DNA from 4 places in the Undibacterium sp. KW1 genome. Region 1 is predicted to be linked to each of the others. Evidence: predicted binding sites of a transcription regulator. Region 1 holds the regulator's gene; each other region holds the start of a gene.

Region 1 (6,098 bases):
TCGTCTATATCGATGAAATCGACAAGATTTCCCGTAAGTCTGATAATCCTTCGATTACCCGCGATGTGTCCGGTGAGGGTGTGCAACAGGCTTTGCTGAAACTGGTTGAAGGTACCATGGCGTCAGTGCCACCTCAAGGTGGCCGCAAGCATCCTAACCAGGATTTCATACAGATAGACACGACCAATATCATGTTCATCTGTGGTGGCGCATTTGATGGCCTGGCCAAGATCATTTCTGACCGTTCAGAGCGCAGTAGCATAGGTTTCTCTGCCAGCGTCAAGAGCCAGACTGAAAAGAGCGCCAGCGAGGTTATGCAGGATGCTGAGCCACAAGATCTGATCAAGTTCGGTCTCATTCCTGAACTGGTAGGTCGTTTGCCTGTGATTGCTACGCTGAATGAGCTGGATGAAGCAGCGCTGATACAAATTCTGGTAGAGCCTAAAAATGCCCTGATCAAGCAATATGCAAAATTGCTTGAGATGGAAGGTACTGAACTGGATATCCGCCCTGCAGCCTTGCAAGCGATTGCCAAGAAGGCCATTGCGCGTAAAACCGGTGCCCGTGGCCTGCGTTCCATCCTTGAGCATGCTCTGCTGGATGTCATGTATGACTTGCCTAGCCATCAAAATGTGGAAAAAGTTGTTATTGATGAAAATACCATTACCAATGGCGCCAAACCCTTGCTGATTTACCATGAGCAGCCAAAAGTATCTGGTGCCTGATGGCATTGTTTGCTGCGAAGTAACAAAAATGGGGACTTAGCTCCCCATTTTTATTTATTTTGCCTTGTTTTAATTTGATTCGAAGTACAATGGTTTAACCAAACGATTCTGGCTTCAATCGTAAAGCTACCCGGAGAAGCTCTCTGAGTGGCTTTTTTTATTGTTTTTTTCCAGAATGGGCTTGTGTTTCCGCCCAGTGCGCCAACATTGTTAACCAGTATTTATGAAAGGTGCGCCATGACGACTACTCTGATTACCGAACAAACCCAATTGCCGTTGTTGCCACTGCGTGATGTCGTTGTATTCCCGCACATGGTAATCCCCCTGTTTGTGGGCCGCCCCAAATCCATTAAAGCCCTGGAAGCCGCTATGGATCAGGGTAAAAGCATCATGCTTGCTGCCCAGAAAGCTGCTGCCAAGGATGAACCTTCGGCAGATGATATCTATGAAATTGGCTGTATCGCCAATATTCTGCAAATGCTGAAATTGCCAGACGGCACTGTCAAGGTGCTGGTCGAAGGTGCGCAACGTGCGCGGATCAGCAAGATCCATGATTCTGAATCGCATTTCTTTGCCGATTTGACACCGATCGCCGTCGATGAAGGTGACGAGTCAGAAGTGGAGGCCATGCGCCGTACTATCGTTCAGCAATTTGACCAGTACGTCAAACTGAACAAAAAAATTCCACCAGAAATCCTGGCTTCGTTGTCTGGCATTGATGACGCTGGTCGCCTGGCTGATACCATCGCCGCGCACCTGCCTCTGAAGCTGGAACAAAAACAAGTCATCCTGGAAATTTTCAGTGTGGCAAAACGTCTTGAGCATTTGCTCGGTCAACTCGAAGGTGAGCTTGATATCCTGCAAGTTGAGAAACGTATCCGTGGTCGCGTCAAGCGCCAGATGGAAAAATCCCAGCGTGAGTATTACCTGAACGAACAAGTCAAGGCGATACAGAAAGAGCTGGGCGAGGGTGAGGAAGGCGCGGATATTGACGAGCTGGAGAAAAAAATCCTGGCCGCCAAGATGCCTAAAGAAGCCCGCGACAAAGCACAGAATGAGTTGAAAAAGCTCAAGATGATGTCCCCGATGTCGGCAGAAGCGACTGTCGTGCGTAATTACATCGACACTATCGTCAATTTGCCATGGAAGAAAAAATCCAAGGTCAATAATGATTTGACGAATGCTGAAAAAGTATTGGAGGACGAACACTTTGGCCTCGATAAGGTCAAGGAACGCATCCTGGAATATCTTGCAGTACAACAGCGCGTCGACAAGTTGAAAGCGCCTATCCTGTGTCTGGTAGGTCCTCCAGGTGTGGGTAAAACCTCGCTGGGGCAATCCATCGCCCGCGCTACGAACCGCAAGTTTGTGCGTATGGCTCTGGGTGGTGTGCGTGATGAAGCAGAAATTCGCGGTCATCGCCGTACTTACATAGGCTCCATGCCAGGCAAGATTTTGCAAAGCCTGTCCAAGGTCGGTGTACGTAATCCATTATTCCTGCTGGATGAAGTCGACAAGATGGGTGCCGACTTCCGTGGTGATCCTTCATCGGCTTTGCTGGAGGTATTGGACCCTGAGCAAAATCACACTTTCTCGGATCACTATATCGAAGTCGATTTCGATTTGTCCGATGTGATGTTTGTAGCGACGTCCAACTCTTACAATATTCCGCCAGCATTGCTGGACAGGATGGAAGTGATACGTCTGTCGGGTTATACCGAAGATGAAAAGACCAGCATTGCCCAGCGTTATCTGTTGCCTAAACAAATCAAGAACAATGGTTTGAAAGAAGGCGAAATCACCGTTGCTGAAAGTGCAATACGCGACATTATTCGCTATTACACCCGAGAAGCAGGTGTGCGTTCGCTGGAAAGGGAAATCTCCAAAATTTGCCGCAAGGTAGTGAAAATGCTCTTGTTGAAAAAGACCGAGAAAAAAGCCACGGTCAATTCAAAAAATCTGGATAAATACCTGGGCGTACGTCGTTATGACTTTGGCGTTGCCGTTAAAGATAACCAGATTGGTCAGGTTGTCGGTCTGGCCTGGACTGAAGTGGGTGGCGATTTGCTGACCATAGAAGCCGTCGCCATGCCAGGTAAAGGTGGCGTCATCCGCACAGGTACACTGGGCGATGTCATGAAAGAATCCATCGAAGCAGCCCGCACAGTGGTACGCAGCCGCGCCAAACGTCTGGGTATCAAGGCGGATGTGTTCGAGAAGAGCGACATCCATATCCACGTACCAGAAGGTGCAACACCGAAAGATGGGCCATCTGCCGGTATTGCCATGACCACGGCTCTGGTGTCAGTATTTACTGGCATCCCGGTCCGTGCTGATGTTGCCATGACAGGTGAAATCACCTTGCGTGGTGAAGTATTGCCTATCGGTGGCCTAAAAGAGAAATTGCTGGCTGCTCATCGTGGTGGCATCAAAACAGTATTGATACCTGAGGAAAATGCCAAGGATCTGGCTGAGATCCCGGATAATGTCAAAAACAAACTGGAAATCATCCCGGTACGCTGGATAGACAAGGTCCTGGAAATTGCACTGGAAACTCAGCCTGTTCCTTTGGTGGATGAGCCTGTTTCTGTGGCGGCTGCAACGCCGGCTACAGCGCCGACGGAAACTCCTGCAGACACGACGGTTGTTAAGCACTAAGTTTTTGAAGTAACAGCTCGTTGCTCTGAAATGAAAAACGTCCGGGACATCCGGACGTTTTTTTATGCCTGCTGCTTTTTAATCATTCATGGTGTGTACGCTTATTGGTAAAGGCTGGGAAAGCAGAGAGTGACTTACCAGCAGGCAGAAACAAATAAGCTTGAGAAATAAGCTTGAGATTCTGCCCGGGCGTGAAGTAAACGAGAGGGTAAAATCACGCCCGGGCTGACCTCAAACCCAGTTGCGCATGAGGCCGACAGCCAGACCTTCCAGCGCGAAATCTTCTTCCGAGTCGCCAATCTTGATGACAGGATAATCCGGGTTCTCTGGCATCAGTTCTATCAGGCTGCCAGTTTTTTTATAGCGCTTGACGGTCACATCATCACCCAGGCGCGCAACCACGATCTGGCCATTGCGGGCACTGTCAGCCTTTTTGACGGCCAGCAAGTCACCGTCAAATATGCCAGCATCGCGCATGGACATGCCGCGCACCTTCAGTAAAAAATCTGGCTTGGCAGAAAACAGGGCAGGATCTACGTGGTAAGTGGATTCTATATGTTCACTGGCCAGTATCGGGGAGCCAGCGGCAACGCGGCCAACCAGTGGCAGGGCAAGTTGCAATAGAGCGGGGTGAGGCAAGGCCAGTTGCTTGCCTGTGATATGGCTGGACAACTCTGACTCCAGCAGGCGTATGCCGCGTGAAGTACCTGCCGCAATTTCTATGACGCCTTTTCGTGCCAGAGCTTGCAGATGTTCTTCTGCCGCATTGGTGGAGCGAAACCCCAGTTCTGTCGCAATCTCGGCCCGGGTAGGGGGAAATCCCGTGTTTTGAATGGCGTCTTTGATCAGGTTCAGGATTTGTTCCTGGCGGGAAGTGAGTTTGAGCATGGCGTTTTCTAGTGTTAAGGTGCTGTATATACAAGCAGTCTGTATTTTTATACAGTAAAGCTGAATATGCAAGTCAAAATGACCGTAATTACTGAGAAATCTGAAAAAATACCTCACTTACGATGAGGAATTGGCAGATAAATTGCCTAAGTCACTGATCTAATTGATCAATATGAAAAACTGGGTTATTATTATCGGCTTTCCTCTTCCCGCACTCGTCTTGACGCCGAGGCGGGCTATTTTTATTGTCCACAAGGAGAATATATGCGTCATTATGAAATCGTATTTATCGTACATCCAGATCAGAGCGAGCAAGTTCCTGCAATGATCGAGCGCTACAAGGCAAGTGTTGTAGCCCGTGGTGGTCAAATCCACCGCGTTGAAGACTGGGGCCGTCGTCAACTGGCTTACATGATTCAAAAACTGGCGAAAGCGCACTACGTTTGCATGAACATCGAATGCGATGCTGAAACTCTGCTCGAGTTGGAAACAGCATTCAAATTCAATGATGCTGTCTTGCGTCACCTGACAGTCAAATTGAAAAAAGCAGAAACAACACCTTCTCCTATGATGAAAGCTGTTCAGAAAGAAGATGCTGCAAAAGCGCAACGTGTTGAAGCACCTGCTGCTTAATAATTGACAAAGGTCGCGTAAAAAATAGTGAATCAGCTGAAGCTCGTAGCCCGGATTGTGGAAAAAAGCGCATTGCGCTACACCCCGGCCGGTATTCCGATAGCTTCTGCTACCTTGATGCATAGTTCAGAAACTCGTGAGGCGAACACTGTCCGCCAGGTCGAGTTTGAGATTTCTGCGATGGCTGCTGGTGAAATATCCCGGCGTTTTACAGAAATTGCCCTGGAACAGCCCATGGAATTCACCGGTTTTTTAGCGCGCAAAAATCGCAATAGCAAAAGTCTCGTTTTTCATATCACTGAATTCGGGACACATTTACTAGATTAGGAGCCAAAAATGGCATTCGGTAAAAAATTCGACAAAAGCAAATTGAAGCAAAAGCGTCAACAACAAAACCCTTTGTTCAAGCGCAAAAAATTCTGCCGCTTCACAGCAGCACATGTAGAAAAAGTTGACTACAAAGACATCGACACACTGAAAGATTTCGTGCAAGAAAACGGCAAAATCATGCCAGCACGTTTGACCGGTACAAAAGCGCTGTATCAACGTCAAGTTGACACTGCAATCAAACGTGCACGTTACCTCGCGTTGCTGCCATACACTGATTTGCACACAGCGTAATTGACGACAAGGTAAAGGAGAAAAATATGCAAGTTATTCTGTTGGATAAAGTCGTTAATCTCGGCAATCTGGGTGATGTAGTTCGCGTAAAAGACGGCTATGCACGTAACTTTTTGATTCCACAACGTATGGCTCGTCGTGCTACGACAGCTGCAGTTGCTGAATTCGAAGCTAAACGCGCTGAACTGGAAAAAGCAGCAGCAGCCAAATTGGCAGCAGCTCAAGCTCAAGGCGAAAAACTGTCCGGTCTGACCGTGCAAATCACACAAAAAGCGGGTGTAGATGGCCGTTTGTTTGGTTCAGTTACTAATGCTGATATCGCTGAAGCCCTGACTAAACAAGGTTTTGCGGTAGAAAAAGCACAAGTGCGTTTGCCACAAGGTCCATTGAAGATCGCTGGCGATCACAGTGTTTCCGTTGCTCTGCACACTGATGTAGTAGTTGACGTTATCGTTGCTGTATTGGGCGAACACGCTTAATTTGCTTTCTTGGCAAATTCAAAAAAGCCGGGTTTTCCCGGCTTTTTTTATGTGGATGGCCGAATTTTGAGCGATTTCGCTATTTGTCACAAAC
Region 2 (6,098 bases), 580 kb from region 1:
ACTGCGAAGCGATAGCAGCTTCAATACCGTCCTTGTTCAAGATCTTGCGCAACTCCATCGCGGTTTCACCACTTTGCGAACTGTGGGCCTCGTCCACGATCACCGCAAAGCGCTTGCCCGCAGTCGAGATCGCTACGCCTTTGCCGTTAGCCTCCAATGTATGGATGGCTTGAGTGATAAAGGGGAATTTTTGTATAGTGGAAATGATGATCGGCACGCCATCAGCCAAAGACTTCGCCAACTGTTGAGTGTTTTCATCGATCTTCTGCACTACACCCAGCTTGTGTTCAAACTGAAAGATCGTATCTTGCAATTGTTGATCTAGTACTAGCCGATCGGTAATCACCACCACCGAATGAAAAATCTTTTCGTTATTAGCGTCGTGCAGGCTCGAGAGGCGGTGCGCCAACCAAGCAATCGAATTCGATTTGCCCGAGCCAGCAGAGTGTTGGATCAAGTAATTATGTCCTGAACCATGTGCTTGTGCGTGGTCTGTGAGTGCCCGAACTGCGTCCAATTGGTGGTAACGCGGGAAGATCATCGACTCTTTGCGGTGCCGCTTGATACCCTTCTCAGTAACGACAGTTTTTTCCTCTACATCCAGATGCATGAAGCGCGCGAGGATGTCCATCAGGCTGTCACGAGTCAATACCTTGCGCCAAAGGTAGGAAGTGCGCACATCCCCAGCCACTGTTGGGTTACCAGAGCCATGCTCATGCCCCACATTGAAGGGTAGGAAGAACGTGTCTTTGAGCCAAATGAACTTTGGCAAGATATGGGCGCAACTTTCCAAATAGTACATCCCCTACTGCAAAAGAAGATGCCAGTCCTTCGCTATTACTAATTTCCCCTTCAATTTTCCGCCCTGTCCATGATTCGATATGTTCCAAGCCGAAATAAGGCAATGGTGAATCTTCAACGCTTACTTTGTTGTTGATGATGTCAGTTGAGAATTTCAATCTTTTGATTCCCCAATGACTGGGTTTTTGTTGCAACCATGAAACCCCTGAGCCATCCCGCTCGTTGTATTGAGCGTATCCCATCACACTACCTCCCTCAGCATAGCCAAAATGTCTTTTTCTAGCTGACTGATTTCGTGCGCAATCAATTCTAGCGGGCGCGGTGGCTGGTAAATGTAGAAGCACCGGGTGAGCGGAATTTCATAGCCCACCTTGGTCTTGCTGTGGTCAATCCATGCATCGGGTATATGGGGCATGACTTCGGCCTTGAGATAGTCCTCGCAGTGGTCTTTGACCAAGGCCAGCAGCTTGTCGTGGTCGGTTTCGTTGTCGTAACCCAATGGCAGTGGCAATCCAATGTCCTTCGGCAAGGCCACTACTTCCGTGTCGCGCAGTTCGACATCTGGTTCAGGGTTGCCTTTGGCATCCAGACAAATGTCTGCTTTGGGGTCGCGCTCGGACAGTGCAAGCAAGATGGCCTTCTTGATCGACGCACCGATCTTGATGCCAGCCTTTTTCAAGGCAACTTCGAGCACCGACTCAAATGCAAGCCTATTAAGGTATCGTGTATCACCATCCATTCTTAGCAGGGTATACTTGATTGCAGCTTGTGTTTCCTGCCCCGCTGCAATTTCGTTACGATAGGCGGTATCGTCCTTGCGCTTCTTGCTGCTGGCCAAGTCGACAAAGGCGCTTTGTTCGTCCAATTTCGCAATTCGTTCGGCGCTGGCTTGGATATTCAAGCGCAGCGGACGCTCCACGGTTATCTTGAGAAAGCCAAATTCATGGTTATTGAAGAGCCTGCTACAAACACGATTAACTTTCTTTGGTTTTCCGTCAATTTCAACAATCACTTCACTTTCTGCACTGTGTTCATACTCGGCATATAAGCGCACCAATTCTTTAATGTGATCATCTGAGAGCTCATTGCGCTTATTACCTAAGCTTCTGTCCATTTTCTTGAAATGGCGCGTGCCGTCAATCAACTGCACCTTGCCTTGGCGATGAGAGGGTTTCTTGTTGGTGACGATCCACACATAGGTATAGATGCCGGTGTTGTAGAACATCTGGTCTGGCAGGGCCACGACGGCATCGAGCATGTCGCGTTCAATGATCCAGCGCCGGATATTGGATTCGCCTGATCCTGCGTCTCCAGTGAACAGGGGTGAGCCATTAAACACGATTGCGATCTTGGAACCATCTCCGCCTACATTCTTGCCTTTGACAAACTTAGGTGGCTGATGCATTTTCGAGATCATGTGTTGCAAAAAGAGTAGCGAGCCATCATTGATACGTGGAAGACCAGCACCAAAACGACCGGAGAATCCCTGGGCTTCGTACTCTTCACGCACGAAATCTTGCTCCGGCTTCCACTCCACGCCAAAGGGTGGGTTGGCCAGCATGTAGTGGAATTTTTTTTCTGGGTGTCCGTCGTGCGGTACGAAGCCATTGGTCTTATTCTTGGCTTCCTTGATGCCCAGAGTATCTCCATAGATAAGGTTGTTGATCGGTTCGTCCTTGATCAGCAGATCGGAGCAGCATATAGCGTAAGACTCAGGGTTATATTCCTGACCAAAAAGTTCGATGTGAGCATCAGGATTTTTCTCTTTCATATGCTTTTCCGACTCGGATAACATCCCACCAGTTCCCGCAGTTGGGTCGTAGACGCTACGATAAACACCCGGCTTAAAAATATCATCTTCCCCAGTGAACAACAACTGCACCATCAGTCGGATTACTTCTCGCGGAGTAAAATGATCACCAGCTTCTTCGTTTGCTTGCTCGTTGAATTTACGTACTAACTCCTCAAACAAGTATCCCATTTGCAAATTATTGATGACTTTAGGAGATAAATTAACCTCTCCTGAACAAAACTCTCTGATGATTAAGAACAGTCTGTTTGCCTCATCCAGCTTTGCGATTTCAGTCTCAAATTCAAATTTGTCAAAGATATCGCGAGCACGGGGAGAAAACCCTTGGATGTAGGCGATCAAATTACCTGCGATGTTGGGAGCGTCGTCCAACAGTTTTTCGAAAGTGAAACCACTGGTATTGAACAACTCTTGAGTGCGATCAGTAGCAGCAATACGTGACAAGGCTTTTTCAAGTGCAGGCCCCTTGATGCCTTTATCTTCAAGACGTTTCTTTTCGTTTAATACCTTCTGTTTGTTTTCAGCGAGCACCAAATCGAAGCGACGGAGCACAATCAATGGAAGCATTACTCGACGGTACTGAGGAGGGCGATAAGGGCCGCGCAGCTTGTTCGCAATATTCCAAATAAAGCCGACAAGATTTTGATGTTGCGTGTTTTGCATGTAAGTTAATTTTAATAAGAAATAGAATGGGGTATAGATTTATACAAATTGACAATGCTGAACAATATCAACGGAACCACATCTGATATTGAATATCAACGTTATATATTTTATTTTACAATTGAATATTACTTTTTTGATGTCAATACCTATGCTCATCCACCAAATGCTTATTAAAACTGTACTTGCTACCACCTTGCAGCACATCGGTCAGGCGTTTGGGGTTGGCGGATGAGATGAAGATGTCGGCGATGCCGTCCTTGACACGGAACTTGGTGGCGGGGCTTAAGATGTTGTTGGCTTTGATCATCAGGTGGCGGATGATTTTGGCTTTTTCGCTGCAGATGAGGAAGTGGTTTTCTTTTCTGAAGTTGGTCAAGGGGATGTTGAGCCACCAGCCTTCGTCGTTGCCATAGCGGACGACTTGGGAGAATTGGGTGTTGCCTTCGTTGAGGACGTTGGCTTGCAGGGAATCGTTGGCGATTTGTATGGCTTCGGCTTTGTTCATTTTTTAATCTTTTGGAAATTGTGAGCAGATGGGAGGGCAAATTGCACCTGGGGTTTTCGACTGAAACCCATCCCCATCCCGACCTTCCACTGCGCTGCAAGTATGCAGCTTAGATATTTGTGGCGCAAAACATGTTTTGCGAATTCCCACAAATATCCCCTTGAAGGGGAAGGAGTACGTGGCGGTATTTTAACCGTTGCAGCTTCAATACAGACGGAATTGACTGCAGTTCTCGTTTACCCTTCATCCCACATTGCGTTAAACTGTATGCATATACAGTTATTTAAACGCTACTCCCCTGCCCCATGCTTGCCAATCTGGATAATCCTTTTTACTACCTTGAAAACTTCCAGGCTGTGCTGGGCTGGGTGGGTGGGCGCTATGCGGATTTGTTGGCTGATGATGAGCAGGCGTTTATTGCGCAGTTTGGCAAGCTGCCGCAGGCGTCGCGGGCTTTGTTTGTGCGGATGGTGATGCGCAAGGGTTGCGTGTTCAGGGCTAGCAAGCTGGTGTATGGCGAGATTGGTGATACCTGTGCGGCGATGCAGGCGCTGGTGGATGTGGGTTGGGTGCAGGCTGATCCTGTGCTTGATATTGCTGGCTTGTTTGATTTGCTGCAAAAGCCTGAGCTGGCTTTGGTGCTGGCGATGACGCCTGCTGAAAAGAAATTGTCCAAGGCTGAGCAACTGGGCTTGTTTAGTTTGCGGCATACGGGTAGCCAGGCTTTTTCTGCCTGGTGTGCGGGGGCTATGGGTGCCGTGGATGATGTTGCTTATCAGGTGCTGAACAAGGATTTGTGCGATCGTTTGCGCTTGCTGTTTTTTGGTAATCTGTATCAGGACTGGTCTGAGTTTGTGTTGTCTGACCTGGGTATTTTCCAATATGAAAAGGTGGAGTTTTCTGCGGCCTCGCGTGGCTTTGGCTGTCGTGCGGATATTGATGCTTATCTGGCTTTGCATGCCTGTCGTGAGGCTTTTCATGCGGAGCAGCCTGTGCCTGAAGTGCTGGCGCAACTGGCTGCGACTGGTTTGCATGCAGTGGACAATGCATGGATTGCCAGCCGCCGTAACCGCTTGTTGTACCAGATTGGTGAGTACCTGGAAAAGCAAAAGGACTGGGCTCTGGCGCAGCAGGTGTATGCGGGCTGCACTTACCCAGGCGCGCGCTTGCGTGCCATACGTGTGCTCGAGAAGAGTGAACAGACGCAGGCCGCCTATGATTTGCTGACGCTGGCACAGCAAGCGCCTGAGAGTGAGGCAGAGCATCAGCAGATGTTGCGTATTGCACCGCGCCTTGCCCGCAAGCTGGGGCTGGCTAAAGCCGCCAAGGCGCCCAGCAAACCACCGACAGAGCTGGCCTTGCGCCTGCCCTTTCCGCAAGAAGATTATGTGGTCGAGTATGTGGTGCGTGATCATTTACATACAGATGACGCGCCAGTGTTTTATGTGGAGAATGCGCTTATCAATTCTCTATTTGGTTTGTTGTGCTGGCCTGTGATTTTCAAGGCGATACCGGGGGCGTTTTTTCACCCTTTCCAGCGTGGGCCTACGGATTTGTTGAGTGTTGATTTTCAGGCGCGGCGGGCGGATGATTTTGCCACCTGTTTTGCGCAGCTTGATACAGGTGCTTATCGCCAGACCATACGGCAAACTTATGCGACCAAGTCTGGTTTGCAGTCGCCTTTTGTGTTCTGGAGTGTGTTGTCTGAAGACTTGCTGGAGATGGCGCTGGAGTGCATACCTGCACAACATCTGAAACATAGTTTTGAGCGCATCTTGCTGGACATACGCGCCAACCGCAATGGCTTCCCTGACCTGATACAGTTCTGGCCGCAAGAACGGCGTTACCAGATGATAGAAGTCAAAGGGCCGGGCGACAAGTTGCAGGATAACCAGAAGCGATGGCTTGACTTTTGCGCGACACATGATATGCCGGTGACAGTATGCTATCTGGAATGGCTAGAGACTGAGCCATGAGCATTGAGAGCACCGCCAGCTATACAGTGGCCGTGCGTGCCCTGTGCGAGTTCACGGCCAAGCAAGGTGACCTGGATTTACGCTTTACACCCTCGCCCACTGCCGAGCAAGGCATGGCCGGGCACGCGACAGTGGCCTTGCGCAGAAGCAGCAACTACCAGCGCGAGGTAAAGCTGGAAGGCCAGCATGGCGGCTTGCATGTGCGTGGCCGTGCTGATGGTTATGACCCCGACTTGCAGCAGATAGAAGAGATCAAGACCTATCTGGGTGACTTGCGTGCCATGCCAGACAACCACCGCCATTTGCATTGGGCGCAGGCCAAGGTGTATGGACATTTGCT
Region 3 (6,098 bases), 610 kb from region 1:
CTGCAATTTGCACCAATAAATTCAAGCCTACCCAGGCACGGCCAGGAAAGTTTTTCTTTAGCCATTTGGCCTGTTTCAGTAGTGCATCGCTTTCTGCAGGGTAGGCTGGTACCAGTATCAGCAGGCAATCTGGCAAGCCAGACAAATGTTCCAAACCCGGCGGTGGCGTGACGAAATCCTTGGGCGTCAATAAGTAACTACCCTTGGTCGCTCTGCATCTGCCAAGAGTGATCATTTCAGATAAGTTGCCATAGCCCTCACGGTTTTGTGCAAGGGCAATCAGGTGCACATTATTTTCAGGAGCCTCTGTATCTTCCAGTCTAAAGTGAGCACCAATGATGAGGTGTAAATCGGTATTTTTTGCTGCTGCATACGCTCTTGCCACGCCAGCCAGTGAACATTCATCGGTAATGGCCAGGGCGCGATAATTCAGTTTAATCGCACGCTCCACCAGTTCTTCTGAATGTGATGCCCCATGCAGGAAGCTGAAATTGCTCATGCAAAATAATTCGGCATATTCGGGCAAGAAGGTACTCATGCTGATTTATCCCAAAAATGCTATCCAAAAACACCGTGTAAAAACCAGACAGGTTCTTCACTGTCAGGATCATTGGCGCGCTCGCGATAAATCCAGTAACGCACATGGCGCTTATCAACAGCAATGTAATAATCCCGGGTTTGTATCTGCTCATGCCACCATCCGGCTTCTATGCGTTCAGCCGGAGAAACAAGTTTGAGTTCTGAGCCGTAATAAGGACGATGCTCGTGGATATCCAGCGCCAGTGGTTGGGGCAACAACCAGTTAGGGCGCAAGGCATAGCCGGCCAAAGCGGATGCCGGGCAGGGCGACGGAGCTTTCTTGATGACAGAAATCCAGTGATTGGCAACATCGGCTCTATGGTCTGCCTGTGGTGCTGGCTGCAAGACATTCTCTTCGCCCAGACGGGCGACCAGGAGTTCAAGCAAGCGCTTGTGTTCATTTGCTTGTCCACCAGGTTCGGGGAACAAGGTATAGCTTTGTGCTTCGCGCAAGATAGTCTGTTTTACTTCCAGCAACATACCGATGACGGCACTATGTAGCTTGAGCTGGCTGAGTTTCTCTTTGAATAAACTCAGCAGATGCGATTCTTGCCAACATGCTTGTGCCAGTTGCAGATCAAACATAGTTGGTGGAATGGCCTGGCGACCACGTTCATGCAATAACTCCATGTGTATATGCGTAACCGCCAGTTGCTGCGCAGCCAGCCATCCCAATAATTGGGCCAGCAGGCTGCGAGCAAAGATGAGCAGGGACTCTGCCTGCTCTATGCGGTCTGGTAATTCCATTTTGACTTTGAATTCTGGCGCTGCCAGATACCATTCGTGTACTTCTGCCTGCTCACCATAGGCTTGATCCAGCTCTATGAGTAAAGCTTTGCCACAACGTCTCTGCAAGCCAGGGCGTGGTAATTGACGTAAATCTCTGAGTCTATAACAGGCTATGCCTTGCAGTAATTCAGTCAAAGGTTCAGCTGCGGTGAGTAATTTGACCGGTAGCCTGTCCAGGCGCTGGCTTAATCTTTGCAGTTTAAAGACATGCTGCCCTCTGGGGAGTTTGCGCGATGCCTGCTTGGCAAATAGCCAGGCAGCCCTGGCAATGGGAGCAATGCCTGTCGTTGCTGTATAACCCAGAATGCGCATGCTTTCCTGCACGCGTTTACGCAAAGCGCGTATGCCACCAAACAAACTCAGGCTGGCACTGATATCAACCAGTATGCAATCATCTTCTGCCAGGCAGACTTGTGGTGAGTATTGCAGCAATGCAGTTGCTATCGCCTGTAATGCCAGCTTCTCTTTATTGTGATCGCGCTGATAATAATCTGCATCAGCAGACAGCATCTGCACACTCCCTGCGCGCATGCCCAGACGTATGCCTGCCTGATCGGCTGATGCAGACATGGATGTCACACGGCCTTGATGGAGTATCACACTGACTTGTGTCTCTTGCTGAGCAAACAAGGGAGTGACAAAGACCTCAAGCTGGAGTAAAGGCAGGTGAACGGCTATCCACAGTGGTGGGCAAGTTGCCATAGTTTGTCGCAATTTTTTCTTTGCCTGGATGAGCATAGGCATACAAATAAGGATGATCGGGCACATGCAATGTCAGCGGCGCATCACGCTGGCTGCCACGGCGTTTGAGTATGCCCAGCTCCAGTCCATATTGGCTGGTTTGCACGCTCAATCGCAAGGGGGCAGGAGAGGCTTGCTGTGCCGCCCGCATGTCACGCATCAAAAAAAATAAAGTCTCCGAACTTTGTGCTGCCAGATGCAAACGACGCAAAGCTTCACTACGGATGCTGGATGTCCAGAACAACAGCGCGCCACAACTGCTATTGCGCAACACCTGCTCAGCCGCCCACAAGGCATCGACATGCTTCTGGCAGCGTATCCATATCAATTGCGATGCCTGCAAGCCAGTGCATGAAAAAGCCAATGCCTGCGGTACATAAGGTGGCGTCAACAAAACAATGGGACGCCCATCAAGTTGGCTTAAGGCGGGTTTGAGCAAGCTGAGTTCGGCAGTGCCAACCTGTGGCAGCAAAATTTCGGTTAATTGCCCCTGTGGCCAGCCATTGCCAGGTAGCTCATTATTGAGTTCTGCATAACCACTGGGCAAATAGCCGCCCTGACCACGCGCCAGTTGCGATGCACGCCACAGTGCGGGGTGTATGCGTTCAGGAGGAAGTGAGGAAACGTGGGTCATATTACATATACTGATTAAATATACAGTATATGTAATATGGTGAAAGACTTCAAAGTTTATTTTATGTGTCAGTACTATGAGACTGGAGCAAGAAATCACAGGAAGACGAGAAAACCACAGTTTACAATATACTGATTGCGCATACAGTAGTTTGTGTTAAAGTTCGACCTATGGATGAACGCATGGCTGTTTTGATGAAGTTCCTCTATCACATACCAACCGATATGGAGATTGAAATTATGGCAAACCTCGAACAGTCCTTTGATACGCGTTTCAGCCTGCAATTTGCACCAACATCATTTTTGATGCGCCTTGGTCGTCGCGAAATATTCGTCTGCCGCGACTTCAGGCAGCGTTCTTACCATGTTAATCCGATACTGGACTGCAGTACAGGCATACAAGCCGGACATCTGGAAGTACTGGTACTACGTAAGTGGTTGATTATTTTGTCTAAAGCCAACTGGTAAGTTCAGGCTATGATGTTAATCAGGCTACCAATTTATCCTTTAGCAGAATGAGCAAACTTCTACCGCAACAAAACCCAGTTATGTGCTGTAGAGTTTGCTCCCATCAGGATAAGTTTTCTGTCGATCTGGATATTCAGATCTAAGCCCGCAAGAAAGGACCAGGGTCTGGCCAGGCTTGATCGGCAATAGGCGGAGCCAGTGCCTCATCACATCCCTGGCTCACACTCCACGCCAGATAGCGGCTGCAGCGCTGAGTGTCTTCCAGTGTGTGGATGTAGGTGATTTTGCCCCAGCGCATACGCATGAATTGCATCACGACATTCTTGTAGGGGCCATCTGGCTGGTGTGGCACGATAAAATCCAGTACAGCATGGATGCGGGTATCCCACGGTGGCCCGATGACAGCAACTTCTTTTACTTCAAAGTGCAGTCCTGGAAACAGACGATATAAGCGTTCCCACCATAAAGCCATAGATCCGCGTGAATTACGCAATCCAGAAATAGGAGAATCTCCTTCAAAGCGATAAGTGAAATCAGCAGCCAGACTATCCAGCATCAGGCCGACGTCGCCTGCGTTGATGGCGGCAAAGGTCTTACGAAGTTTGTTCTCAACGATATAAGCATACTCGAAGATATACGATTTGAAGCAGGCCCAGGTGGTAAGGAAACACCTGGTACCGCATTAATGGGACAAGTGCTGGGGCACCCCAAAGAACTTGATAGTAACCCAAAGAAATACAAATAATGCAGTATCAAGTCGAAGTTTATCAATTCGTACCAGCTTAAGAGGCTGTTACAAAATTAAGATGGCTAGGCGCCCCCGGCTAGGCGTCGCCGACGCAGGCAGTACTTTAGTACCGGGTTTTACATTCTGGAGGCGCAACAACGCTAATTTAATTTTGCAACAGCCTCTAAGTATTCTCTACAGAATGCTCTACCGGGGTCAAATCTTTTATTGCCTTGTCTTCTTCGCTGAATTTTCTATCACCCGAAATTTCGAGTGCGATTCCAGCGGCGGCTTCTGCTGGCATGCCATCAGTACGCCTTAGATATTCGGCCTCCCCAACAATATCATCTCTCTGCACGGCCAAATCCCTGGGTTGCGGGCTTTCACCTGGTAATTCAACTTTCAACTCATCTATCAGCATGAGCAAGGTCGCCGCAACGGGCAATGCGAGCAGCGCACCTCCTATACCATATAGCGAACCTCCTGCGATCAATGCAAACAGTACTATGGAAGAGGGTAAGCGTAGCGCGCGCCCATAAACGACAGGGATTAATATCCGGCTTTCAAACTCTTCATAGCAAAGTAATAGCACAAATACTACGGTCGCAGCAACGCCACCAACAGCCATGGCTGCCAGCACAGCAGGTATCATGGTCAAAAAAATCCCGACAAAGGGAAGCACATCCACAATCCCGCCAAAAGCCGCAATTGCTATTGCATTAGGCACCCCACATGCTGTGAGCAAAATAAACAGAAAAACTGCCATCATCGCGCAAGTGAGAACCTGGCCACGCACATAGCCACCAACAATAGTCTCAAGGTTGAGCATGATACGCGCCAGTTTGATATGGTGAGCGCGCGGAATCACAGCAAACAATGCGCCGCGCAACCGGTCACGGTCTATCATGATGTACAAGGCAAGAAAGAAGGCACCTGCACCATACGCGATAATCTCGAAGAAACCTCTTGAAAAAGCCATTGCTTCGCTGCTGTAGGATTTGAAGAGTGCGGCATATTGAATATGCCGCAAACCATCTGCCAGAGATTCAGTAACGGGATAAGCAGCAAGAAATTTAATCAGGCGTCCGCGCAATTCTGGCTCTTGCTGAATCAGGCTAACCACTTGTGCAATAAACGGTGGCACGGTAAAAACAGCCAATACAACCAAAACGATCAGCAGCACCGTAAACACCGTCGCAATACTGGTAAAGCGACGGATTTTACGACGCTCCAGCCAGTCAACAGCCGGATTCAGAGTGCCAACCAGCATCAGCGCAGTGATCAATACGAGAATGACGGGAACCAATTGCGAAAGCAGTGCGAAGCCAAGCACTACGGCAACAATCGCTACAATGGTAGATTTCGCTAATTCAACGCGGATAGTTTTCTTAGCCATTGGGGTGGCGGGTTTTGGCGCAAATTTTTCTGGATTTTTTGTCATATCATCGCTTGTATTCTGTGCCACTTCTGCACAAATTCAGTGAATCTGTATAAAGTCTGTTTCATCATGACAGACTACCCTGACAGCAACTGTGCGTTATCCCGCACCCAGCTTTCACATTCGCCAACATGAATAGCGGAATCGGGTTAGTCACTTAAATTAACACGCTCAAACCTGGCCGAACGCGACTGCGCAAGGCCAGTTCACATGTACAAATCAAGCACCCGTCATGGCAGCAGGGCACCCACGCCAACTGGAATTAGCGGGAATATATTCCCCCTTCATGACCAGCGTCAACGCACCAAGACTGGCACCATCTGCCACCACGGCACTATATAAAACCGAGCTGCGCGGGCCCATGTAAACACGCTCACCGATACTGACATGGTCAATTTTCATGATCCTGTCTTCAAACAAATGTGTTTGTGGGCAGGCCAAAGCATTGATTTCGCTATATTCACCTATGCTCACGCAGTCAAACTCGGTAATGTCAGTGGTGTCCATGTACACGCCTCGTCCAATTTTGCAGCCCAACAAGTTGAATACCAGGGGCAGCCAGGGTGTACCACGCAAGTAACGCATGAAATTTGGTACGGCAATACCTTCATACAGATTGGTGATGCCTTCTGATATCCAGACAAAAGGTGTCCACATAGGCACGCTGCTTTTCTTGTAGCGGAAAATCAGTATCCATTTCAACACCAGCACAAAGGCAAAACT
Region 4 (6,098 bases), 1.7 Mb from region 1:
GCATTTACGATGCCGAAGGCAACGCTTGCATGACCTTCAGCGAATTGGAGAAGTGGTTGGTACTGTTTTTTGCCAGATATCACCGTAATATACATACTGGTATCGGTACAACGCCGTTGACCAAATGGCGCGAGGGGTTACTGGGAACTAAGGATAAACCAGGACGTGGTTATCCCGCGAGAAGGCTGGATGAGGAGAGCTTGCGTATACACTTCATGCCCTTCATTGAGCGGACAGTACAAAATTATGGCGTGTTGATCGACGATGTTCATTATTATCATGATGTACTTCGTCCCTGGATCAATGCTGAACACCCTGAGTTTGAAAAACATAAAAGAAAATTTCGGTTTCATCGAGACCCAAGAGACATTAGTACGCTATATTTTTTTGATGAGATTGCCCAAAGATTTTTCGCCATTCCTTACCGTGATGTCAGCCTTCCGCCAGCAAGTATTTGGGAACTACGAGAAGCACACAGAAAAGCAGACGAAAGAGGCATTGCTCGCGACAATGAAAAAGCAGTTTTTGCTTTGCTGACAGAACAGCGTGAATTGGAGAAAGACGCAGCTGAAAAAACAAAATCAGCCAGGCGCGCTGTTCAAAGATTGACCCAGCACGAATTGGTGAGACAGCAGAAGAAAGAAGATTTACCGACAGTTACCCAAACAGCACCTTCTGAATTTCCACCCGCAATTCGTGGCTACGATCCGGACGCTGTGAAACCTTTGGATGACGACTAATGTCGCAAGAGAATCCTTATCCGCATTTAAATGAGAATGCGCGGGCGCTAATCATGCAAAGTGATGAGCAACGTATTTATGCGATACGCAAAGGTTCATGGCTGGGATATGCCGGTGCCAAGCAGGTTTTAGCAAGGATGGAAGATTTGTTGGCGTATCCACGCATCACGCGCATGCCGAACATGCTTTTGGTGGCACCTTCGTACAACGGTAAGACATCTATTCTTGAACGATTCATGGAGTTGCATCAGTCTGATTTAGATCCAACAGGTGAAGTGACTATTTGTCCAGTAGTGATGGTTGACGCTCCGAGCAAACCTGACATCGCTGATTTTTACGCACGCATCCTGGATAAGTTGATGGCGCCGTACAAACCCACAGCATCTCCTTCAGAGAAGTACTCTCAGATCAAGCGACTCTTTCGCCAGATGGATGTACGCATGCTAATTATTGATGAGATCCACAATCTGATTGCTGGTAGCACCAATAAGCAAAGAGAGTTTCGTAATACCTTAAAGAGTATCGGCAATGAAACCAAGGTTGTCATGGTCGCCGCGGGCACAGAGGATGCTTACAATGCGTTTAATACCGATCCTCAAATGTCCAGTCGGTTCACACCAGAGGAATTACCACTTTGGAAAGCAAACAATGAATTTGGGGGCGTGCTCGCGACCCTGGAATTAAGGACACCGCTGAAGAAGCCCTCGAATCTGAAAGATCCGGCTGCGATGTTGTCTATCTATAATAGAAGTGAAGGAACACTGGGCGACGCTTGCGATCTGGTGAAGGAACTTGCGATTGATGCGATCCGTAAGAAGACGGAACAAATCACAATGGATAGCATAAATAGCCTACGCTGGGTGCCGCCATCTAAGCGCAAGCAGTATAAACGCCCAAATCCATCATGAAAGGAATCACTGAATCTTTATGGCCGATTCACTATAAGCCTCTGCCGGATGAATTGTTGTCTTGCTGGCTGGTGCGACTAGCTCACGGTCACGGCTTGAAGGTTCAGACTTTCTGTAATTTAATATTTGGCAATCAACGCCAAATCTGGAACAGGGACATGGACCGCCTGGCTCCCACGTGGCTAATTGACGAATTAAGCCAGCGAACTGCGACTCCACCAGAGACTACATGGAATACAACGCTACATTCTTATGAGGGACTGCTGTACCGAAAATTCAAAGCATCCGGCGCGCTGCAGTGGATACTTGCCCTCAAGGTATATCACCGCAAGCGGGAAGGATATGGGTTGCAATACTGTCCCACATGCCTGGCGGAAGACAGTATCCCGTACTATCGGAAGCGATGGCGAATCGCTTTTTATACAGTTTGCACTAAGCATCACACCATGATGTTGGACCGGTGTCCGCAATGTGCTGCTGGTGTAGCCTTTCACAGGCTTGACATTGCCAATGGGGATGCGATTGAGGCTGGTAGTCTGGCATTTTGCCATGAGTGCGGATTTGATCTCAGGGAAGCTTCTGCAGTAGAACCACTATCCTATGATAGTGATGCTACTGCCTTATTGTTAAACGCATGCAATGTGTTCGACCTAGATCAGGATTGTGATTACAAATGGGACCTGGGTCGATATTCTGTGTTACATCAATTGAGCATGATTTTAACTTCAAAATACCGGCATGTTTCTTTACGAAATTTTGTGCTAGATCAGTTAGGTTGCCGCGACATACCGTTAACTGCGGGACGAGTATCTTTTGAGATGCGCTCCATTGAAGAAAGACATCATCTGCTTCAGCTCGCCATGTGGTTGATGGTGTTGCCAGATGTGCGTTTGGAGCAGGCTTGGCGTACTGGTACGGTTAGATACAACGTTTTGTTGAAGGATTTTTCCGAACCACCTGACTGGTATAGTTTTGTAACAGCGCAATTTAAAAACTGGCGACGGCGATTTCAAAAATAGAACTTAACTATTCAGCAGCTGTGAGCATTTCTGAATGGTTGCATAGTGCACGGAATTCTAAATTTTCCGACATTAAATGGCTAAACATTGAGCAGAGGTATCCGCTCATTTTGGATAATTGTCTCCCTTTACGCGATGCTGCTAAACAATACATTGGATGGGCGCCTTTGAGTTCGGCATGGATGGCACTGGTCAGGGCGAGCATTTAATCGTCCATTAAAGGTTTGATGGCAGGCTTACCACTACGTTTTCAGGCGTGGTAGCTAACAAGTTTAACCGAGGGGCATTCACATTCTCTATGGAATTTATGAAAGCAATGAGCAAAGGCGCGATTCGACTAGGCTATTGATGGGAAACATTCACTGATGGCAACATCAAGACAGTTACGCACTTCATAAAGTACTTTACTTTAATGCTGTATATATGTACAGTAATTGTCGAGCGAAGAAAATGGTTTTTCCACGGCTATATTGGTGACAATTCGACGGAAAACCTAGCCTAGTGGCCATCAAACTGGTAGACTTCACCAGTCAACACCACTAATCAACTGGCGAAGGTCTCCAGCTCATGACTCTTATTCGTTTCCCTTCAGACATAAAGCCGATGTTTTCCGGGCATGAGACATTTCCGTTACGTCAGCTTTGGCTGCGTAAAGCGTTCTGCGAAGTTGAGCGTTACGGTAAATACGCCCCAAAAGGTGTGTTTTCTAATGACGATGCAATTGAGCGATTTGGCGTTGGTAAAAATATGGTTTCGTCAATCCGCCATTGGGCTCTCGCTTGTGATGTAATTCGCGAATGCAAAGATGTTGAAGGTTTTGAACCGGGCATTATTGGTAACTTGCTCTTCGGATCGCATGCATGCGATCCATATTTGGAACGCGACGCGACCATTTGGTTAGTGCATTGGTTGTTGGCGGGCCGAGCGAAGCGTTCAGCGACTTGGTATGTAGTATTTAATTACGTGCAAAGCCAATCGTTCCAACCAAAAGATATTGTGTCGCTAATTGACGAATATGCGACAGCGAATAAATCGGTGCGATCAGATACTACTCTTACGAGAGATGTAGAGGTCTGCTTGCGTTGCTATACCTCTGTTGCACTTACGAACGCAACCGAAGATAGCGCAGAGCCACTTCTATCTGACCTTGGATTATTATCAGCTAGCGGCAACACTTATCACTTCCATCGTGGGCCGCAGCATTCATTGCCTGATGGCGTATTTGCATTTGCATTGCTCGACTTTTGGAGGCGGTGGGAACAGGTCACGAATACGTCGCAAGCAACACTCTCATTCAATATGATTGCCCATGAATATGGGTCGCCGGGGCGTGTTTTCAAATTAGATGAAGACTCTGTAAGCGATAGGTTATCAAAAATTGCAGATATTACGCGCAACTACTTGGCATGGACAGATTCATCTGGAGTACGACAAGTCAGTCGTCTAGGAAGTGGGTCAATAGATGAGGCCATTACTAATACCTTGAGGAGTGCTTATGCCAGATAAGCTGTCAAAACACGTTGCGATCAATCGTCAATTTTTACGATCTGTTCGCGTAGATGCAGATTTTGGTCGGGCCGATGCCATGCAAGGCTATATTCTCCAGCCTTCGGCTCGAACGTTGCTGGAGACAACTGCGAAACATCTCATTAATACGCAACAACGCGCTTTTACCTGGACTGGTCCTTATGGCGGTGGAAAATCCTCACTCGCGCTAACGCTGGCGTCCCTCGCTGGTGGTGATGTTGCAATCCGCAAAGCGGCACGTCTTGTACTTGGCGGCGCAACTAACGACGGTGTACAGAAATTTTTTGGTGGAAAAACCCCTTGGGCAGTCCTTCCAGTTGTAGGAAAACGTGCATCAATTATTGATGAAATTGGCATCGTCATAGATAGCCATCTCCGTGGAACAAGAGGGAGAAAGCCTCAATCGGGTGGTAGGCGAGATGTTGTCATGGAACTTGTACGTGCCGCTGAGACACGTGACGACATTGGCGGCGTCCTGTTGGTGATTGATGAACTGGGGAAATTTCTTGAGTATGCCTCACAGACTGGTGAAGATATCGGTTTCTATCAACAGATAGCAGAAGCAGCAAGTCGATGTCGTGGTAATTTTGTTGTTATTGGTGTTTTACATCAGTCATTTGAACAATATGCTTCACGGCTAGGGCAGTCTGCACAACAGGAATGGGCAAAGGTCCAAGGCCGATATATTGATATTCCGCTGGTTGCTGGTTCTGACGAAGTAGTATCGCTAATTGGCCGAGCATTGCATGTTGAGTATAAACATCCTGCTTCAAAGAAAATCGCTGACCGTGTATCGAAGGTAATTCGAAGCCGTAGACCAAGCGCGGCTTCGAATATTGCAGAATTGCTCGATGCTTGCTGGCCGTTGCATCCGGTCACTGCTGCAATGCTCGGGCCTGCCTCCAAAAAGCGTTTTGGGCAGAATGAACGAAGCGTTTTTAGCTTTCTTGCATCAGCGGAACCACTTGGATTTACGGAGGTACTCGGAGGGCTGGATGTTAACCAGAATAGCTATTATTGGCCTTCTCAATTTTGGGACTATTTACGAACCAACTTTGAGCCTGCGATTCTTGCGTCTTCAGATGGACATCGTTGGGCCGCTGGTGCTGAGGCAGTAGAGCGTGCAGAAGCACGGTTTTCACTACTCCATGTCGCGCTCGTAAAGACCGTCGGTTTAATTGAATTATTGCGCAACGGTTCAGGGTTGGCGGCTGAGGACGATTTGTTGAAGATCTGTGTTGAGCAAGCCGCGTCAGGGCTGGTCAAGAACGCGCTTGCGGAGTTGGCATCGGCATCTATCCTAATTTTTAGGAAACACCTTAATGCTTGGGGAGTTTACGCTGGAAGCGATTTCGATATCGAGGCCGCCGTTAGAGACGCAGCGAGTCGGTTAGGGACACACGACTTTTCTAAGCTAGGCGATCTCGTTGACCTTGGGCCTGTAACAGCCCGTCGTCACTATTGGGTCACTGGGGCCATGCGTTGGTTTTCTCGATCTATCGTTCAGGAAAGCCAGGCACAGTCTTATATCAACAGCTATAAATCACATGGCAAACAATGTGGTGAATTTATCCTTGTTCTGTCCGATCAAAAAATAGATGCTCCAGCCCGCAACCGAGCTGCGAAAAAACTGTCTGCCCTTTCAGAAGGAAATGGGCTTTTGGTCGGAACTCCAACGAATGCGGATAGAATCGAGGAGTTGGTTGGGGAACTTGCTGCATTGGAATACGTGCGACAAAACAGCCAGAAATTGCATTCTGATAGCATCGCGATGAGAGAGATAACTGCGCGCTTGCAGGCGACCCGTTCTGCTTTGTCTGATGAATTGCGAGACGCATTCCATAACGCAGCATGGTACTACGAAGGTCATTCAAAAAAACATTTGGGTAGCGAAGGTTTATCGC

What was found. Region 1 encodes LexA, which represses DNA repair genes until DNA is damaged. Its sites were predicted from a motif close to ACTGTATNNNNATACAGT; they were not measured.
Region 2: a site for LexA is predicted at 4,045-4,062, ahead of UNDKW_RS06980 (VRR-NUC domain-containing protein). Genes of this name have one in related genera too.
Region 3: a site for LexA is predicted at 2,753-2,770, ahead of imuA (translesion DNA synthesis-associated protein ImuA). Genes of this name have one in related genera too.
Region 4: a site for LexA is predicted at 3,082-3,099, ahead of UNDKW_RS02140 (DUF4007 family protein). Genes of this name have one in related genera too.

The regions. Positions count from the first base shown of each region.
Region 1 is NZ_AP018439.1:2,170,072-2,176,169, forward strand. It holds gene clpX (ATP-dependent Clp protease ATP-binding subunit ClpX) at 1-725, shown strand, start outside; gene lon (endopeptidase La) at 963-3,383, shown strand; gene lexA (transcriptional repressor LexA) at 3,615-4,271, opposite strand; gene rpsF (30S ribosomal protein S6) at 4,536-4,904, shown strand; gene priB (primosomal replication protein N) at 4,932-5,231, shown strand; gene rpsR (30S ribosomal protein S18) at 5,241-5,525, shown strand; gene rplI (50S ribosomal protein L9) at 5,552-6,004, shown strand.
Region 2 is NZ_AP018439.1:1,585,994-1,592,091, reverse strand. It holds gene UNDKW_RS07000 (type I restriction endonuclease subunit R) at 1-772, opposite strand, end outside; gene UNDKW_RS06995 (hypothetical protein) at 714-1,043, opposite strand; gene UNDKW_RS06990 (class I SAM-dependent DNA methyltransferase) at 1,043-3,274, opposite strand; gene UNDKW_RS06985 (hypothetical protein) at 3,417-3,782, opposite strand; gene UNDKW_RS06980 (VRR-NUC domain-containing protein) at 4,088-5,758, shown strand; gene UNDKW_RS06975 (ATP-dependent DNA helicase) at 5,755-6,098, shown strand, end outside.
Region 3 is NZ_AP018439.1:2,784,239-2,790,336, forward strand. It holds gene UNDKW_RS12580 (error-prone DNA polymerase) at 1-538, opposite strand, end outside; gene UNDKW_RS12585 (DNA polymerase Y family protein) at 559-2,070, opposite strand; gene imuA (translesion DNA synthesis-associated protein ImuA) at 2,015-2,743, opposite strand; gene UNDKW_RS12595 (hypothetical protein) at 2,983-3,210, shown strand; gene UNDKW_RS12600 (nuclear transport factor 2 family protein) at 3,350-3,844, opposite strand; gene UNDKW_RS12605 (AI-2E family transporter) at 4,122-5,378, opposite strand; gene UNDKW_RS31145 (hypothetical protein) at 5,595-6,098, opposite strand, start outside.
Region 4 is NZ_AP018439.1:469,899-475,996, forward strand. It holds gene UNDKW_RS02125 (Mu transposase C-terminal domain-containing protein) at 1-740, shown strand, start outside; gene UNDKW_RS02130 (TniB family NTP-binding protein) at 740-1,648, shown strand; gene UNDKW_RS02135 (TniQ family protein) at 1,645-2,667, shown strand; gene UNDKW_RS02140 (DUF4007 family protein) at 3,235-4,173, shown strand; gene UNDKW_RS02145 (ATP-binding protein) at 4,163-6,098, shown strand, end outside.